3 regions of the Enterobacter cloacae subsp. cloacae ATCC 13047 genome follow, and region 1 is predicted to be linked to each of the others. Evidence: predicted binding sites of a transcription regulator. Region 1 holds the regulator's gene; each other region holds the start of a gene.
The links. Region 1 encodes Fur, which represses iron uptake genes when iron is present. Its sites were predicted from a motif close to ATAATAATGAGAACNACTATCAA; they were not measured.
Positions count from the first base shown of each region.

Region 2: ulaG (L-ascorbate 6-phosphate lactonase) is a predicted target of Fur. The motif match lies at 3,673-3,695, and genes of this name have one in related genera.
Region 3: bfd (bacterioferritin-associated ferredoxin) is a predicted target of Fur. The motif match lies at 5,204-5,226, and genes of this name have one in related genera.

Region 1 covers NC_014121.1:3,084,046-3,090,544, reverse strand. The annotation lists gene nagE (PTS N-acetyl glucosamine transporter subunit IIABC) at 1-384, shown strand, start outside; gene glnS (glutamine--tRNA ligase) at 554-2,221, shown strand; gene chiP (chitoporin ChiP) at 2,667-4,064, shown strand; gene chiQ (ChiQ/YbfN family lipoprotein) at 4,109-4,438, shown strand; gene fur (ferric iron uptake transcriptional regulator) at 4,544-4,990, opposite strand; gene fldA (flavodoxin FldA) at 5,281-5,811, opposite strand; gene ybfE (LexA regulated protein) at 5,967-6,254, opposite strand; gene ybfF (esterase) at 6,383-6,499, opposite strand, start outside.
Region 2 covers NC_014121.1:578,036-584,534, forward strand. The annotation lists gene yjfN (DUF1471 family protease activator YjfN) at 1-217, opposite strand, end outside; gene bsmA (biofilm peroxide resistance protein BsmA) at 354-683, opposite strand; gene yjfP (esterase) at 821-1,543, shown strand; gene ulaR (HTH-type transcriptional regulator UlaR) at 1,540-2,295, opposite strand; gene ulaG (L-ascorbate 6-phosphate lactonase) at 2,406-3,470, opposite strand; gene ulaA (PTS ascorbate transporter subunit IIC) at 3,830-5,230, shown strand; gene ulaB (PTS ascorbate transporter subunit IIB) at 5,243-5,548, shown strand; gene ulaC (PTS ascorbate transporter subunit IIA) at 5,558-6,025, shown strand; gene ulaD (3-keto-L-gulonate-6-phosphate decarboxylase UlaD) at 6,039-6,499, shown strand, end outside.
Region 3 covers NC_014121.1:4,811,003-4,817,501, forward strand. The annotation lists gene rpsC (30S ribosomal protein S3) at 1-200, opposite strand, end outside; gene rplV (50S ribosomal protein L22) at 218-550, opposite strand; gene rpsS (30S ribosomal protein S19) at 565-843, opposite strand; gene rplB (50S ribosomal protein L2) at 860-1,681, opposite strand; gene rplW (50S ribosomal protein L23) at 1,699-2,001, opposite strand; gene rplD (50S ribosomal protein L4) at 1,998-2,603, opposite strand; gene rplC (50S ribosomal protein L3) at 2,614-3,243, opposite strand; gene rpsJ (30S ribosomal protein S10) at 3,276-3,587, opposite strand; gene ECL_RS23465 (prepilin peptidase) at 3,969-4,442, shown strand; gene bfr (bacterioferritin) at 4,426-4,902, opposite strand; gene bfd (bacterioferritin-associated ferredoxin) at 4,975-5,169, opposite strand; partial or broken gene tuf (elongation factor Tu) at 5,349-6,499, opposite strand, start outside.

The DNA of each region.
Region 1 (6,499 bases):
AAAGCGGTCGGTGACGGTGTTGCGGTGAAACCAACGGAGAAAACCGTTGTGTCTCCTGCGGCGGGCACCATCGTGAAAATCTTTAACACCAACCACGCGTTCTGCCTCGAAACCGAAAAAGGCGCGGAGATCGTGGTTCATATGGGTATTGATACCGTTGCGCTGAACGGCCAGGGCTTTACTCGCCTGGTGGAAGAGGGCGCAGATGTGGTTGCAGGCCAGCCGATTCTGGAAATGGATCTGGACTTCCTGAACGCCCATGCCCGTTCGATGATAAGCCCGGTGGTATGCAGCAACATCGACGACTTCAGCGGCCTGGTGCTTCAGGCAAAAGGTCAGGTGGTTGCGGGGCAAACGCCACTGTATGAGATTAAAGGCAAGTAATCGCTCCTGAGTAGAGTCATGCCTTAAGCGGCGGGGGAGATCCTCCGCCGCTTTTTTTTGCAGCAAATGCCCCCATTATTTTCTTCCGGGACGTTTTAAGGGTTGTCACTACGTCCGGCTTATAAGATCATATGCCGTTATACGTTGTTTACGCTTTGAGGAATCCACGATGAGTGAGGCAGAAGCCCGCCCGAGTAACTTTATTCGTCAGATCATCGATGAAGATCTGGCCAGTGGTAAGCACACCACGGTGCATACGCGTTTCCCGCCGGAGCCAAATGGCTACCTGCACATTGGTCACGCCAAATCGATCTGCCTGAACTTTGGTATCGCACAGGATTACCAGGGGCAGTGCAACCTGCGTTTCGATGACACCAACCCAGTAAAAGAAGACATCGAATACGTTGAGTCCATTAAGAACGACGTGCAATGGCTGGGCTTCAACTGGTCTGGCGATATCTGCTACTCCTCTGACTATTTCGATCAGCTGTATGCCTATGCCGTTGAGCTGATCAATAAAGGTCTGGCCTATGTTGACGAGCTCTCTGCAGATGAAATCCGTGAATACCGCGGCACGCTGACGGCACCGGGTAAAAACAGCCCGTTCCGCGATCGCAGCGTGGAAGAGAACCTGGCGCTGTTTGAAAAAATGCGTGCTGGTGGCTTCGAGGAAGGTAAAGCGTGCCTGCGTGCCAAAATCGATATGGCATCACCGTTTATCGTGATGCGCGACCCGGTGCTGTACCGCATTAAATTCGCTGAACATCACCAGACCGGTAACAAGTGGTGCATCTACCCGATGTACGACTTCACCCACTGCATCAGCGATGCGCTGGAAGGCATCACCCACTCGCTGTGTACGCTGGAATTCCAGGACAACCGTCGTCTGTACGACTGGGTGCTGGATAACATCACGATTCCGGTGCATCCGCGTCAGTACGAGTTCTCTCGTCTGAATCTGGAATACACCGTGATGTCCAAGCGTAAGCTGAACCTGCTGGTGACCGATAAGCACGTTGAAGGCTGGGACGACCCACGTATGCCGACCATCTCCGGTCTGCGCCGTCGTGGCTACACCGCGGCGTCAATCCGTGAGTTCTGCAAACGCATTGGCGTGACCAAGCAGGATAACACCATTGAGATGGCGTCTCTGGAATCCTGCATTCGTGAAGATCTGAACGAAAACGCGCCGCGCGCGATGGCCGTTATCGACCCGGTAAAACTGGTTATCGAAAACTATCCGCAGGGTGCGAGCGAAATGGTCTCGATGCCTAACCATCCGAACAAACCGGAGATGGGCAGCCGTGACGTACCGTTCAGTGGTGAAATCTGGATCGATCGCGCTGACTTCCGCGAAGAAGCAAACAAGCAGTACAAGCGACTGGTGCTCGGTAAAGAGGTGCGTCTGCGTAACGCCTATGTGATCAAGGCTGAGCGCGTAGAGAAAGATGCGGAAGGCAACATCACCACGATCTTCTGCACTTACGATGCCGAGACCCTGAGCAAAGATCCAGCGGACGGCCGTAAGGTGAAAGGCGTGATCCACTGGGTCAGTGCATCACACGCGCTGCCGGTAGAGATTCGTCTGTACGATCGTCTGTTCAGCGTGCCTAACCCAGGCGCAGCAGAAGACTTCCTGGCGACCATCAACCCGGAATCGCTGGTCATCAAACAGGGTTACGCTGAGCCATCCCTGAAAGCGGCTGAGGCGGGTAAAGCGTTCCAGTTTGAACGTGAAGGTTACTTCTGCCTGGACAGTCGTCACAGCACCGCTGAAAAACCGGTATTTAACCGTACGGTTGGTCTGCGTGATACCTGGACGAAGATCGGCGAATAATAACGCCGCGCTGGTCAATGAGAAACAAACGCCGCGTAATGCGGCGTTTTTTTATAGAGTGATCATGCCTTTAAAGCAGTAGCCAAATAGCGTTTATAAAAATAACAGGTCAATGTGGTGCTACTTATTTTTTTAAAAAAAGTTTATCCCCTTTCAAAAGTCTGACGCACCGTAAAAAGAATATCATTTAACGCGTTACTTATTGAAAATCGGCCTTTTCCCCCGCCAGTACTGGCATCCCGTTAAATGTTACAAAGCACTACCAATTATGTGCTCTTCGTCATAATCCTGAGTTTTAGCCACCGAAAAGCATTGATAATTCGCGTCGCGAAAAATAACCTAAAGACGGTAGTTATTCGAGGGTATTTCCGACTACCCCTGACCATCAGGTCTTTTATATTTTTCGCCGTTTTAGGCGTTTTAATTCGTCAAAGAGGAATAATCTATGCGTACGTTCAGTGGCAAACGTAGTGCGCTGGCGCTGGCTATTGCCGGTGTGACAGCAATGTCAGGCCTGGTGGTGACGCCAGACGCTAAAGCCGCAGGCTTCATCGATGATTCAACCCTCACGGGCGGTATTTATTACTGGCAGCGTGAACGTGACCGTAAAGATGTCACGGAAGATAAATATAAAACGAACCTTTCTCACTCTACCTGGAACGCCAACCTGGATTTCCAGTCTGGTTACGCTGCCGATATGTTCGGCCTGGATATTGCCGCCTTCACGGCAATTGAAATGGCGGAAAATGGTGACAGCGGCCACCCGAACGAAATAGCCTTCTCCTCCAGTAATAAAGCGTATAAAGAAGACTGGTCCGGAGATAAAAGCGGTATCAGCCTGTATAAAGCTGCTGCGAAATTTAAATACGGCCCGGTATGGGCGCGCGGTGGTTATATTCAGCCAACTGGTCAAACCCTGTTAGCACCACACTGGAGCTTTATGCCAGGTACCTATCAGGGGGCAGAAGCGGGCGCCAATTTTGATTACGGTGACGCAGGTGCGTTGAGCTTCTCGTATATGTGGACCAACGAGTATAAAGCGCCGTGGCATATCGAAATGGACAAGTTCTACCAGAACGATAAAAAGACCAAAGTGGATTATCTTCACTCGCTGGGCGCGAAGTACGACTTTAAAAATGATTTAGTGCTTGAAGCGGCATTTGGTCAGGCGGAAGGTTATATCGATCAGTATTTTGCTAAGGCCAGTTATAAAATTGACATCGCGGGTAGCCCGTTGAGTACCAGCTACCAGTTCTACGGTACGCGAGATAAAGTCAGTGATGGTGGCGTGAATGATATTTATGACGGCACGGCGTGGTTGCAGGCGCTGACCTTCGGCTACAAAGTCGGTCAGGTAGATTTGCGTCTTGAAGGAACGTGGGTAAAAGCGGAAGGGCAGCAGGGCTACTTCCTGCAGCGTATGACCCCAACCTATGCCTCTTCAAACGGTCGTCTGGATATCTGGTGGGATAACCGTTCCGACTTCAACGCCGATGGCGAAAAAGCAGTCTTCTTCGGCGCAATGTATGATCTGAAAAACTGGAACCTGCCAGGCTGGGCGGTGGGGGCATCTTACGCCTACGCATGGGACGCGAAGCCAGCTGATATGGCAACGCCAGACGCATACTACGATCCAAACTATCGTCTCAAAGAATCCGCTTACAGCCTGGATGCGATCTACACCCTGCAGGATGGTCGCGCCAAAGGGACCATGTTCAAACTGCACTTTACACAATACGACAACCACTCCGATATCCCGAGCTACGCGGGCGGTTACGGCAACATCTTCCAGGATGAACGCGACGTGAAATTCATGGTTATCGCACCGTTCACCATCTTCTGATGACTCGTCCGGCGGGGTAATTCCCGCCGGACCGGAGACTACATATGAAAAAGATTGTAATCGTCGCGTTGCTGGCATCGGGACTGGTGGCTTGTGCGCAGAATCAGGCCCCGAAAGAGGACTCCCGTCTGAAAGAAGCCTACAGCGCGTGTATCAATACGGCGGAAGGTTCGCCGGAGAAGATCGAAGCCTGTCAGAGCGTGCTGAATGTGCTGAAAAAAGAGAAAGCGCATGAACAGTTCGCAACCCAGGAGAATATTCGCGTAATGGATTATCAGGCCTGTATCCAGGCGCGTAAAACCGGTAACGATCAGGAAGTCGCGAAGCGTTGCGATCAGATCTGGAAAGAGATTCGCAGCAACAACAGCCATTAACCCGCTGTTATCATGCCCGGTAGCGCTGCGCTGCCGGGCTTTTTTTTGCCAGACCGCAGGCAAAAAAAAGCCAACCTTGCGGCTGGCTCAGAGTATGAAACGTGTTTATTTCGCGTCGTGCGCGTGATCGTCTTCGCGGCAATCGCCTTCAGCGCAATGACCATACAGGTACAGGCTGTGGTTCGTCAGGCGGATACCGTGACGTGCGGCGATTTCACGCTGGCGAGATTCAATGGAATCATCGCTGAATTCAATGACCTTGCCGCAATCCAGGCAGATCAGGTGATCGTGGTGATGCTGTTGAGTCAGTTCGAATACAGATTTACCGCCTTCGAAATTATGACGGGTGACAATGCCCGCGTCATCAAACTGGTTCAGCACACGATAGACGGTTGCCAGCCCAATCTCTTCGCCCATGTCGATAAGACGCTTATAAAGGTCTTCCGCACTGACATGGTGATTGTCTGGACCCTGAAGCACTTCAAGGATTTTTAACCGAGGAAGCGTAACTTTCAGGCCAGCCTTCTTTAATGCGGTATTGTTGTCAGTCATGCGGAATCTGTCCTGTTGCTAAACGATTCACTTCTGTAGGAAGTGACAGAAATTGCACCCGGGATAATGCGTCTCATTATAGAACTGCCATGGCTAAATGAAAACTGCAAGTCTCAGGTAAAGTATGCTTATAAAAACGTGGTATCACCAACAAACTTGCATTGTGAAAGCCACGTTTTATCAGGGGGTCATTGTACAGGTCTGGGCGAAAAAGTTAAAAGATTGTAGCAATTAATTTAATCGGTTTGACCTGGTTTATGGGCGCAACCACCGTTGCGCCGCAAGAATCATCAGGCGTTGAGAATATCGTCCAGGTGCAGCTCTTCACGGATCTGCTTAACCCATTTTTCAACGCGCTCGGCGGTCAGTTCTGGCTGACGATCTTCGTCAATCGCCAGACCCACGAAGTGATCGTCGTCTGCCAGACCTTTAGACGCTTCGAAGTGGTAACCAGCGGTAGGCCAGTGACCTACAATAACGGCACCGTTTGGCTCAATAATGTCGCGGATGGTGCCCAGCGCATCACAGAAGTACTCTGCATAGTCTTCCTGGTCGCCGCAGCCAAACAGGGCAACCAGCTTGCCGTTGAAATCCACCTCTTCCAGCGTTGGGAAGAAATCATCCCAGTCACACTGGGCTTCACCGTAATACCAGGTCGGAATACCCAGCAGCAGGATGTCATAGCCTTCGAGATCTTCTTTGCTGCTCTTGGCGATGTCGTGCACATCGGCAACGTCTTTACCGAGCTGTTTTTGAATGTTTTTTGCGATATTTTCGGTATTGCCGGTATCACTGCCGAAGAAAATGCCGATAATTGCCATGAGTAAAATAACCTCTTGATACTTAATGGTATGGTGGCGCAATTTGTCCACGGATAAAGGCAATAATAGCAGAACAGGCAACCCTGCGGAAACAGCTATCGCGCAGGACTGCACTCTGTGCTACATGAAAAGGGTAATAAAGGGATTTTTCGGACTTATGCCTTACTGCGCATGGTCTCGAGTTGGGTGAGTAACATCTCTTCGATCAGCTCGCTGCGGCTGATATTACGCGCGTCAGCCAGTTCGTTTAGCGCATCGACAGCGTCGGCGTTGAGCTTCAGTTCGACACGCTTAAGCCCACGATTTTTATCGCGTTTAAGCTGGTTGCGTTTATTAATACGCAGCTGTTCGTCGCGCGAAAGCGGATTCGTTTTTGGTCGTCCCGGTCGACGCTCATTCGCGAACAGATCTAGTGTCGTACGGTCCGTTTGTTCTTTGGCCATGATTCTGAGACTTCGGGGGAAACACGCCGCCCTGCTAATGCCTGGGCGATAAGCGCGCCATCATACATCACCAAAAACGGCACGCCAACGACTGGAAGCCCGCAGCCTTCCAGTCGCTCTCTTTTTAATCAATTTGCCGTATCAGTCAGATAGCGGCGAATGGCACGTAAGACGGCGTCTGGTTTTTCCGCATGAACCCAATGTCCGGCGCCAGCTATGACATGAGCGCGTGCCTGCGGGAATTG
Region 2 (6,499 bases), 2.5 Mb from region 1:
ACCAGGAAGCGCCCTGTTCATCGGCTTTTAGTGCCACGACACGTTCAACATCTTGCGGGCTCCCCGAAATGTTATTGACGGAGATCTGGCCAATTTCATTAAGGCCAGTGACGCAATCAGCACTGGCGAATTCTGCTGACTGTGCAGTCGTGCTCACAAGGCCTACTGAGAGCAACAGAGAGGTCAAAGCAAGAGTTCGTTTCATTGTCAGCTCCATTTCACATTTCTCCGGTATCCGCCGGGCACTCCTTCGCAAATAAACTCACTTCCATTGTCGCGGGCATGGAGTTTATTGTGGACAGGAAAATGTCTATGGACGCAAAGCAGTGTAAATGTCGTTCAAATGAAGATCGTTATTTACGGTACAATATAGCCTGTGAATACCACTGTCCCGTAATGATGGTTTCATCGATCATAATGATGACGTAATAATCTGCTTTGGCGGCGGCAGCTTGCGCCTTTATTGACTCCTCTGCGTCATCCGGGGATCCGCGAACCAGCGCGGAGACGGTACCCATTCGTTGTAATCCTTCCGTCTGATTACGACGAATCTCCTGCGGATGGTCGGCGACCGGGGGAGCGGGTTGCGGTGTCCCCTGTAGTGCACTACAGCCACTGAGCAGAACCAGCAACAATAAAGTAGCAAACCTGCGCATAACCATATCTCGTTTCCTGATAGCCATAGTGTAGTTGTCTGCGAATTTAGTTTTGGGGGAATGTTCCCGAAGTGTTATCTGGTACGTATATTTCGAATGAAAATATCGTGAAAGCGTAATCCAGTTCTCAACATTATGAATCATTCATCAGCACAGGGTCGACAATGATTGAAATTGAAACTCGCCGCCTCGGCAATCATGAAATATTACACGCTATCCCTGCGGGAAAAAGTGCACACCCGCTGCCTGTTGTGGTTTTTTATCATGGCTTTACTTCATCGAAGCTGGTGTACAGCTACTTTGCGGTGGCGCTGGCGCAGGCCGGTTTTCGGGTAGTGATGCCGGATGCGCCCGATCACGGTGCACGTTTTACCGGTGATGAACAGGTGCGACTGGGGCAGTTCTGGCAGATTTTGCACGGTAGCCTGAGCGAATTTGCCGGGCTGCGCGATGCGCTTTACCAGGCGGGGCTGGTGGCGGATCAACGGCTGTCGGTGGCCGGCGCATCGATGGGGGGAATGACGGCGCTCGGGATCATGGCTCGTCACCCTGAGGTGACCTCCGTGGCGTGCCTGATGGGCTCGGGCTATTTTACGTCATTGTCAAAAACGCTGTTTCCACCGCAAGACGCGACGGAGATTGATGCGTTGCTGGCCGAATGGGAAGTGACCCGGGCGTTACCGCGTCTGGCCGATCGCCCGTTGCTGTTGTGGCATGGTGACGCGGATGATGTGGTGCCCCCTGGCGAAACCTTCCGTCTCCAGCAGGCACTACAGCGCGAAGGGCTGGACGGCAACCTGACCTGTCTGTGGGAAGCGGGGGTTCGCCACCGTATCACGCCAGCGGCACTGGACGCGACGGTGGACTTTTTCCGCCAGCATCTTTAAACGCGCAGAATTTTGACGCCCTGATCTTCCAGCTTCTGGAGGATCTCTGGATTGGCATGTTTGCCGGTGATCACCATGTCAATCTGTTCGGCGCGGCTGAACAACATGCCAGCTCGCTCGCCGACTTTGCTGCTGTCGACCAGTACGACGAGCTTGCCCACGACGTTAAGCATATTTTGCTCTGCCATCGCGGTTAACATGTCGGTTTTGTAGAGCCCGTCCGCGGTCAGGCCTTTGCCGCTGGTAAACATCCAGTGCCCGGCATAGAGGCTGTTTTCGCTATCCTGGGGACTGAGGGTAATGGATTGGCTCTTATTATACTGGCCGCCCATGATCACCACGCTTTCATGTTCCTGATCGATAAGATAGTTAGCCAGCGGCAGATAGTTGGTGATGATTTGCACCGGTTTACCGCACATCTCGCGGCCCAGCAGAAATGCCGTGGAGCCGCAGTTGATCACCACGCTCTCACCCGGGTTGACCAGCTGTGATGCGGCTCTGGCAATGCGCACTTTTTCATCGTGGTTTTGCGCCTGATGGATGTTCATCGGCGTCCAGCGGGGGCGCTGCTGGCTGATGGCTTCCGCGCCGTTACGGACTTTTTTCAGCTTACCGCTCTCATCCAGCTTGTTGATATCGCGTCGTGCCGTCGCGGGTGAAATCCCTAAACGTTCGATCACTTTCTCGACGGTGATAAACCCTGTTTGCGCCAGGAGTTCCAGTAATATTTGATGCCGTTGCGCTTCCGTCATGAGCTATTCCGATAAGAATTGATTTGAAAAGATGATATTTGAAATAGCGTGAAATTACTAAAATAAATATGAAATCGCCAGACGCAAGGTCTGGCGATGGGGGTTCACAATCAGAGGAATGACTTGAACGGCAGGTCTGGCTCAATGGTGAAGCAATCATCGAAACCGCGTGGGTAGTGATACTCAAGATTGTCTTTGTCCAGCGGCCAGGTGAACTTGCCGCCTACCTGCCAGATAAATGGCTTGAAGCCATACTTCAGACGGTCTTTTTTCATCTCCCACAGTACGCGGATTTCCTGCGGATCGGCCTGGAAGTTTGACCAGATATCGTGGTGGAAAGGAATCACTACTTTGGTGTTCAGTGCTTCCGCCATGCGCAGCATATCGGCGCTGGTCATTTTGTCGGTAATGCCGCGTGGGTTCTCGCCGTAGGAGCCCAGCGCCACGTCAATCTGATGCTCGTTACCATGCTTCGCATAGTAGTTGGAGTAGTGAGAATCACCGCTGTGGTACAGGGAACCGCCAGGGGTTTTAAACAGATAGTTCACTGCTCGCTCATCCATGCCGTCTGGCAGGACGCCTGCGGCTTTCTGGTCAGCAGGCAGGGTGATCAGCGCGGTGCGGTCAAAGGCGTCCAGCGCATGGATTTCAATGTCTTTAATTTTCACCACGTCGCCTGGCTTCATGACGATGCAGCGCTCTTTCGGCACGCCCCAGCCAATCCAGAGATCCACGCAGGTCTGCGGTCCGATAAACGGCACGTCGTCCGCGCAGTTTTGCATCACCGCTGCCGCCACGTTTACATCGATGTGATCGTTATGATCGTGGGTGGAAAGGACGGCGTCGATCTGGCGAATGGCAAAAGGATCAAGAACAAACGGCGTGGTGCGCAGGTTCGGCTGCAATTTTTCGACACCTGCCATGCGCTGCATCTGATGACCTTTTTTCATCAGCGGATTGCCGTGGCTCTGTTTGCCGGTACCGCACCAGAAATCAACGCAAATATTGGCGCCACCCTCGGATTTCAGCCAGATGCCGGTGCAACCCAGCCACCACATTGCAAACGTACCAGGAGCAACCTGTTCCTGCTCAATCTCTTCATTCAGCCAGCTGCCCCATTCCGGGAAGGTGCTCAGAATCCATGATTCACGGGTGATGGTGTTCACTTTACTCATCGTTTTGACTCCTGGTTTAATCAAAAGTAATCATTTGGTGATTTGTTGTGATTAATGCTGGCACTCTTTGAATCGGTTTGCAACGAGTAAATTGAGGAAATTTATCTTCGCCATGTCACAGATAATCTATTTCTACGTTGTTAGAATATCCGCTATCAATGATTAATTGTATGAATTATAAGAAATAATTTATGCGTGGGAATCGATAGTGAAAATCATTACTAACACCATGGAAATAATTTGCGTGATACGTCACAAATAATCAAATGCAATCTTGTGGTGATTATTTGTGATTAATAGAGTGATGGCACCAACCGAACAGGGATTACCCCCTCGTGTTCTCATTTCTGGAGAGAGTTATGGAGATCCTCTACAACGTCTTTACCGTTTTTTTTAATCAGGTAATGACTAACGCCCCGCTTTTGCTGGGTATCGTGACGTGCCTGGGCTACATCCTTCTGCGCAAAAGCGTCAGCGTCATCATCAAAGGCACAATCAAAACCATCATCGGTTTCATGCTGTTGCAGGCGGGTTCAGGCATTCTGACCAGCACGTTTAAGCCTGTGGTTGCGAAGATGTCGGAGGTGTATGGCATCAACGGCGCCATCTCTGACACCTACGCGTCGATGATGGCCACCATTGACCGCATGGGAGATGCCTACAGTTGGGTGGGGTACGCGGTACTGCTCGCGCTGGCGTTGAACATCATTTACGTTCTGCTGCGCCGCATTACCGGCATCCGCACCATCATGCTGACTGGCCACATTATGTTCCAGCAGGCCGGGCTGATTGCGGTGTCTCTCTATATCTTCGGCTACCCCATGTGGACCACGATTATCTGCACCGCCGTGCTGGTATCGCTCTACTGGGGTATCACCTCCAACATGATGTACAAGCCGACGCAGGAGGTCACCGACGGCTGCGGTTTCTCCATCGGCCATCAGCAGCAATTCGCCGCCTGGCTCGCTTACAAGGTCGCACCGTACCTGGGTAAAAAAGAGGACAGCGTAGAAGATCTCAAGCTGCCGGGCTGGCTGAATATCTTCCACGACAACATCGTCTCAACCGCCATTGTGATGACCATCTTCTTCGGCGCCATTCTGCTCTCCTTCGGGATTGATGTGGTGCAGGCGATGGCGGGGAAAACGCACTGGACGGTTTATATCCTGCAGACCGGTTTCTCCTTCGCGGTAGCCATTTTCATCATTACCCAGGGCGTCCGTATGTTTGTTGCCGAACTGTCTGAAGCCTTTAATGGGATCTCCCAACGCCTGATTCCTGGTGCGGTGCTGGCCATTGACTGTGCGGCTATCTACAGCTTTGCGCCAAACGCGGTGGTCTGGGGCTTCATGTGGGGCACCATCGGCCAGTTGATTGCGGTAGGCATTCTGGTCGGCTGCGGCTCATCCATTCTGATTATTCCTGGCTTTATCCCAATGTTCTTCTCCAACGCCACCATTGGCGTCTTTGCTAACCACTTTGGCGGCTGGCGCGCGGCGCTCAAGATCTGTCTGGTGATGGGCATGGTGGAGATCTTCGGTTGCGTGTGGGCGGTCAAGCTCACCGGTATGAGCGCCTGGATGGGCATGGCGGACTGGTCAATCCTGGCACCGCCAATGATGCAGGGCTTTGCGTCCGTCGGGCTGGTCTTTATGGCCGTCATCATCCTGATTGCTCTGGCTTATATGTTCTTCGCTGGCCGTTCTCTGCGAGCTGAAGAAGATGCGGAAAAACAAACAGCAGAAGTTTCTGCTCACTAAGGAGTTTCGATTATGACCGTACGTATCCTGGCTGTGTGTGGCAATGGGCAAGGTAGCTCCATGATCATGAAGATGAAAGTGGACCAGTTTTTAACCCAGTCAAACATTGACCACACGGTGAACAGCTGCGCGGTGGGTGAATACAAAAGTGAACTGAACGGCGCCGATATCATCATCGCGTCTACCCATATCGCCGGTGAAATTAGCGTTTCTGGCAACAAATATGTCGTGGGGGTACGCAACATGCTCTCCCCTGCGGATTTCGGCCCAAAACTGCTGGAAGTGATCAAAGCGCACTTCCCCCAGGACGTGAAGTAAGGACGCCACATGAAACTACGTGATTCGCTGGCAGAGAATAACTCCATCCTTTTACAGGCTGAGGCCAGCACCTGGCAGGAGGCGGTCAAGCTGAGTGTGGATCTGCTGGTTAAGGCTGACGTTGTCGAGCCGCGGTATTACCAGGCCATTCTTGATGGTGTGGCGCAGCATGGTCCTTATTTTGTCATCGCGCCAGGCCTTGCAATGCCGCACGGTCGCCCGGAAGAGGGCGTGAAGAAAACCGGCTTCGCGCTGGTAACGCTGAAAACGCCTTTGGTGTTTAACCATGAAGATAACGACCCGGTCGACATCCTGATCACCATGGCGGCCGTCGATGCCAATACCCATCAGGAGGTTGGCATCATGCAGATCGTTAACCTGTTTGATGACGAAGCGAATTTTGATCGTTTACGCGCCTGCCGCACCGAGCAGGAAGTGCTGGATTTAATTGATAACGCCACAGCGGCGGCAGTTTAAGAAGGAATTGAAAATGTCATTACCAATGTTGCAGGTTGCGCTGGATAACCAGACTCTGTCCGATGCGTATGAAACCACCCGCTTGATTGCGGAAGAGGTGGATATTATCGAAGTTGGCACCATTCTGTGCGTAGGCGAAGGCGTGCGCGCCGTTCGCGATCTGAAAGCGCTCTACCCGCATAAAATCGTGCTGGCCGATGCCAAGATTGCCGATGCAGGCAAAATTCTCTCCCGCATGTGTTTTGAAGCCAATGCCGACTGGGTCACTGTGATCTGCTGTGCAGATATCAACACCGCGAAAGGCGCGCTGGATGTGGCGAAAGAGTTCAACGGCGATGTGCAGATTGAACTGACCGGTTTCTGGACCTGGGAACAGGCCCAGGCGTGGCGCGATGCTGGCATTCAGCAGGTCGTTTATCACCGCAGCCGTGATGCGCAGGCCGCCGGCGTGGCGTGGGGAGACGCGGATATCAG
Region 3 (6,499 bases), 1.7 Mb from region 1:
GTCACACGGATGCTCTTAGCTGGACGCTCGATAACGATACGAGATACAGACGCTTTAGCCAGTTCCTTCGTCAGGTACTGACGTACTTTAAAATCGCTGTCCAGGTTGTCAGCGAATTCTTTGGTGTTCGCAAACCAGGTAGAGTTCCATGGTTTTACAATACCCAGGCGAATACCATTAGGATGTACTTTCTGACCCATTGCTAGTCTCCAGAGTCTCAGCGATCGGACACAACCACAGTAATGTGGCTGGTGCGCTTCAGGATGCGATCTGCACGACCTTTCGCACGCGGCATAATGCGCTTCATGCTTGGGCCTTCATCTACGAAAATTTTCGCGACTTTCAGATCGTCGATGTCAGCGCCATCGTTGTGTTCAGCGTTAGCAATGGCAGATTCCAGTACTTTCTTGACCAATACCGCAGCTTTCTTGTTGGTATAGGTCAGGATGTCCAGGGCCTGCGACACTTTCTTACCGCGAATCAGGTCAGCAACAAGGCGAACCTTCTGTGCAGAAGAACGAGCATGGCGATGTTGAGCTAAAGTTTCCATCTCTTCCTCCTACCTTATTTCTTCTTCGCTTTTTTATCAGCAGCGTGGCCGCGATAAGTACGAGTCGGTGCGAATTCACCCAGTTTGTGACCAACCATTTCGTCGGTAACAAAGACTGGAACGTGCTGACGACCATTATGGACAGCGATGGTCAAACCGATCATGTTAGGAAAGATCGTTGAACGACGGGACCAAGTGCGCAGGGGCTTCTTGTCTCCGCTTTCCACCGCTTTCTCTACCTTCTTCAGCAAGTGCAGGTCAATAAAAGGACCTTTCTTGAGAGAACGTGGCATGGCTTATCCTCTAAAATTATTTGCTACGGCGACGTACGATAAATTTATCAGTACGCTTGTTGCTGCGGGTCTTCTTACCTTTGGTCTGAACGCCCCACGGAGTTACCGGGTGCTTACCAAAGTTACGACCTTCACCACCACCATGTGGGTGATCTACTGGGTTCATCGCAGTACCGCGAACGGTAGGACGAACACCACGCCAGCGTGCAGCACCAGCTTTACCCAGAACGCGCAGCATATGCTCAGCATTGCCAACTTCGCCCAGAGTAGCGCGGCAGTCTGCTTCGACTTTACGCATTTCACCAGAACGCAGACGCAGGGTGACATAAGCACCGTCACGCGCAACGATCTGAACGTAAGTACCCGCGGAACGCGCCAGCTGACCGCCTTTACCTGGTTTCATTTCTACGTTATGAACGGTAGAACCAACCGGGATATTGCGCATCGGCAGGGTGTTGCCTGCTTTGATTGCAGCATCAACGCCAGACTGAATCTGGTCGCCAGCTTTCAGGCCTTTAGGGGCCAGGATGTAACGGCGTTCGCCATCTTTGTACAGAACCAGCGCGATGTTCGCGGAACGGTTCGGATCGTACTCAAGACGCTCAACAACTGCTGGGATACCGTCTTTGTTGCGTTTGAAGTCAACAATACGATAAGCCTGCTTGTGGCCACCACCGATGTGACGAGTGGTGATACGGCCATTGTTGTTACGACCACCGGATTTGCTGTTTTTTTCCAGCAACGGAGCAAAAGGTTTGCCCTTGTGCAGCTCAGGGTTAACCACTTTAACTACGTGGCGACGACCCGGAGATGTCGGTTTACATTTAACAACTGCCATTGTATTACTCCTCCGACTTACTCAGCGCCGCCAACGAAGTCCAGGTTCTGGCCTTCTTTCAGGGTGACGTAAGCTTTTTTCCAGTCGCTACGACGACCGATACGCTGTCCGTGACGTTTAACTTTCCCTTTAACTACCAGGGTGTTAACGACTTCGACTTCGACTTCAAACAGTTTCTGCACAGCAGCTTTGATCTCTGCTTTGGTCGCGTCTTTAGCAACTTTGAGAACGATGGTGTTTGTTTTTTCCATCGCAGTAGACGCTTTTTCAGAAACGTGCGGTGCGCGCAGCACCTTCAGCAGACGTTCTTCACGAATCATGCCAGCATCTCCTCAACTTGCTTAACAGCATCAGCAGTCATTACGACTTTGTCGAAGGCGATCAGGCTAACCGGGTCGATACCAGTCGCGTCGCGTACGTCAACCTTGTGCAGGTTGCGCGCGGCCAGGAACAGGTTCTCGTCCAGCTCACCGGTGATGATCAGCACATCTTCCAGAGCCATGTCTTTCAGTTTCTGTGCCAGCAGCTTAGTTTTAGGCGCTTCTACAGAGAACTTCTCGACAACGATCAGACGATCCTGACGTACCAGCTCGGACAGGATGCTTTTCAGCGCGCCGCGGTACATCTTTTTGTTAACTTTTTGACTGTGGTCCTGTGGACGCGCAGCGAAGGTCACGCCACCTGAACGCCAGATCGGGCTCTTGATAGAACCTGAACGCGCACGGCCGGTACCTTTCTGGCGCCATGGCTTTTTGCCAGAACCAGTTACTTCAGCACGAGTCTTCTGAGCACGAGTACCCTGACGAGCACCAGCTGCATAAGCAACAACAACCTGGTGAACCAGCGCTTCGTTGAAATCACGACCGAAGGTAGTTTCGGAAACAGTCAGCGCGCTCTGCGCGTCTTTCAATACTAATTCCATTGCTATCCCCTTACGCCTTCACAGCTGGTTTAACGATCAGGTCGCTACCGGTTGCACCCGGGACCGCACCTTTAACCAGCAGCAGGTTGCGCTCAGCGTCAACACGTACTACGTCCAGGCTCTGAACAGTTACACGTTCGTTGCCCAGCTGACCTGCCATTTTCTTGCCTTTGAACACTTTGCCCGGAGTCTGGTTCTGACCGATAGAACCCGGAACGCGGTGAGACAAGGAGTTACCGTGAGTAGCGTCCTGGGTACGGAAGTTCCAGCGCTTAACGGTACCAGCAAAACCTTTACCTTTAGAGGTACCGGTTACGTCAACTTTTTTAACGTCAGCAAACAGCTCAACGCTAATGTCCTGACCTACGGTGAACTCTTCGCCTTCAGCAAGACGGAATTCCCACAGACCACGGCCAGCTTCAACGCCAGCTTTAGCGAAGTGACCCGCTTCTGGTTTGGTTACACGGTTAGCTTTTTTAGCACCAGTGGTAACCTGAATAGCGCGGTAGCCATCGTTAGCCAGATCTTTAACCTGAGTAACGCGGTTTGCTTCAACTTCGATTACGGTTACTGGGATAGAAACGCCATCTTCAGTGAAGATGCGGGTCATACCCACTTTTTTACCGACTAAACCAATCATTGTTTCAACCTCTCAATCGCTCGATGACCTGATTAACCCAGGCTGATCTGCACGTCTACACCGGCAGCCAGATCCAGACGCATCAGAGCATCAACGGTTTTCTCAGTTGGCTCAACGATGTCAACCAGACGCTTGTGAGTGCGGATTTCGTACTGATCACGCGCGTCTTTGTTAACGTGCGGGGAGATCAGAACGGTGAAGCGCTCTTTGCGGGTCGGCAGCGGGATCGGACCACGGACTTGCGCACCAGTGCGCTTAGCAGTCTCGACGATTTCCGCGGTTGATTGATCGATCAGACGATGATCAAACGCTTTAAGGCGGATACGGATTCTTTGGTTCTGCATGAGACCAGAGCTCCAATTATTTTATAAACGAAAATGATTACTCCTCAAACCCATTACGATTGATGGGAGAGTGTAACCGTTCTTACGTAGCTCCCCAATTGGGAGCATTGTTGAGTAACAAAATGAGTCACTCCGGTTCAGATTGAACCCGCCGTCAATTACGACAAGCCCGCGCATTATACGTAAATCTGGGCAAGACGCAAGTGCCGTTTAGAATTTAAGCGCTAAAGGTGTACCTTGCGTAAGGCCTCGCACTGTTTTCTGCAATCCGTCCCCTTTCTTCTGTTCTTATGAAACCACTACGCAATTACATTTTTTGGCTATTGCCAGGCATTCGTGGTGTGAAGAGTATTCGCTGAAATTCACCTTGAGGTTTCGTTCATGCTTACTCTCCTCCCCTTCCTGCTCATCTATTTTGTTCTCTCAGGTTTACTGGTGCGTGAAGATATTCGCTCAGGCATTCTCCCTGATAAATACCTCTGTCCCCTGTTATGGGCTGGTTTGCTCTATCAACTCTGTCTTCACCCTGATTTTCTGCCTGGCGCAGTGGTCGGGGCGATGGCAGGGTATGTCGGCTTTGCCATGATCTACTGGGGTTATCGGCTTATATTTCGCCGTGAAGGGATGGGCTATGGCGATGTGAAGTATCTTTCGGCACTCGGTGCATGGCATGGTTGGTGCGTGTTGCCCGAACTGGCACTGGTTGCCGCACTATTGGCGCTGCTCTACCTTCTTATGACTTCGTTGTTCAACCCTGCCAGACGGACATTAAAAAACCCACTGCCTTTTGGGCCATTTCTGGCGGCAGCGGGTTTATGCGTAGGTTGGCAGACGCTCGTTAATCTTCCACTTTAATCTGCGACTGGAGATAGTTTTGCAGGCCAATTTTGCCAATGAGATCCAGCTCGGTTTCCAGCCAGTCGATATGCCCTTCTTCATCGGCCAGAATCTGGATCATCATATCGCGGCTAACGTAGTCATGGACACTGTCTGCGTAGGCAATAGCTTCGCGAAGGTCTTTTGCGCCTTCAAGTTCAAGTCTGAGATCGGATCGCAGCATCTCTTCAACATCTTCACCGATGCCGAGTTTACCGAGGTCCTGCAGGTTGGGGATGCCTTCGAGAAATAAAATACGCTCGATATATTTATCGGCATGTTTCATCTCATCGATGGATTCGTGATACTCAACGTCGTTGAGGCGCATGAGGCCCCAGTTTTTAAACATTCTCGCATGGAGAAAATACTGATTGATTGCGACAAGCTCATTTCCCAATAATTTATTGAGATAACTTATGATTTTAACATCACCTTTCATTATATAGTCCCTCCGCTTCCACTCATTGAAGCGTAGATCGGGCTACAGGGATGTCAAAAAAAAGATGGGCGCTTACGCGATCTCTTTGTATTCCGGGATCTGCATCAGTTCATCCTGCATGATTTCACGCGCTGCGCGTACGCATTTACCGCATTGATTTCCCACTGGAACAAACTTGCGAAGTTGCTGGAAGGACTGTGGCTGAAACTGGCGAACGGCCTGACGTATTTTTGTGTCACTCACACCATTACATAAACAAACGTACATAAAGACTCCCGTTCAAAATATGCGCAAAGTGTAAGTGAGAATGGTTATGATTACAATAGCACAAACGCCAGTATACGGGGCGGGAGCAAACAAAAAATGCGAAAATTTGTGACAAGTACACACGCTAAGAAAACAAAAAAGGACGCCGAAGCGTCCTTTTTTTATTCGGGGATAATTAATTAGCCCAGAACTTTAGCAACAACGCCCGCGCCAACGGTACGGCCGCCTTCACGGATTGCGAAACGCAGACCGTCGTCCATCGCGATTGGGTGGATCAGAGTCACAACCATCTTGATGTTGTCGCCTGGCATTACCATCTCTACGGCCTTCTGGCAGTTCGATGGTACCGGTCACGTCAGTTGTACGGAAGTAGAACTGTGGACGGTAGCCTTTGAAGAACGGAGTATGACGGCCGCCTTCGTCTTTGGACAGGATGTACACTTCAGATTCGAACTTGGTGTGTGGCTTGATTGTAGCCTGGCTTCGCCAGAACCTGACCACGTTCGATTTCTTCACGTTTGATACCACGCAGCAGAACACCAACGTTCTCACCAGCACGGCCTTCGTCCAGCAGTTTGCGGAACATTTCAACGCCAGTACAGGTAGACTTCGCAGTCTCTTTGATACCAACGATTTCAACTTCTTCACCCACTTTGATGATACCGCGCTCTACACGACCGGTAACAACGGTACCACGACCGGAGATGGAGAATACGTCCTCGATTGGCAGCAGGAATGGCTTGTCAATCGCACGCTCTGGTTCTGGGATGTAAGAATCCAGGTAGCCAGCCAGTTCGATGATTTTCTCTTCCCACTCTGCTTCGCCTTCCAGCGCTTTCAGAGCAGAACCACGAACGATTGGAGTATCGTCGCCTGGGAAATCGTACTGAGACAGCAGTTCACGAACTTCCATCTCTACCAGTTCCAGCAGCTCTTCGTCATCAACCATGTCGCATTTGTTCAGGAACACGATGATGTAAGGAACGCCTACCTGACGACCCAGCAGGATGTGCTCACGAGTCTGAGGCATTGGGCCGTCAGTCGCAGCTACTACCAGGATCGCGCCGTCCATCTGCGCAGCACCGGTGATCATGTTTTTAACATAGTCGGCGTGACCTGGGCAGTCTACGTGTGCGTAGTGGCGAGTCGGGGTGTCATATTCAACGTGAGAGGTGTTGATGGTGATACCACGAGCTTTTTCTTCTGGTGCGTTATCGATCTGGTCGAATGCACGAGCAGAACCACCGTAGGTTTTAGCCAGAACGGTAGTGATTGCAGCAGTCAGGGTAGTTTTACCATGGTCAACGTGGCCGATAGTACCAACGTTGAC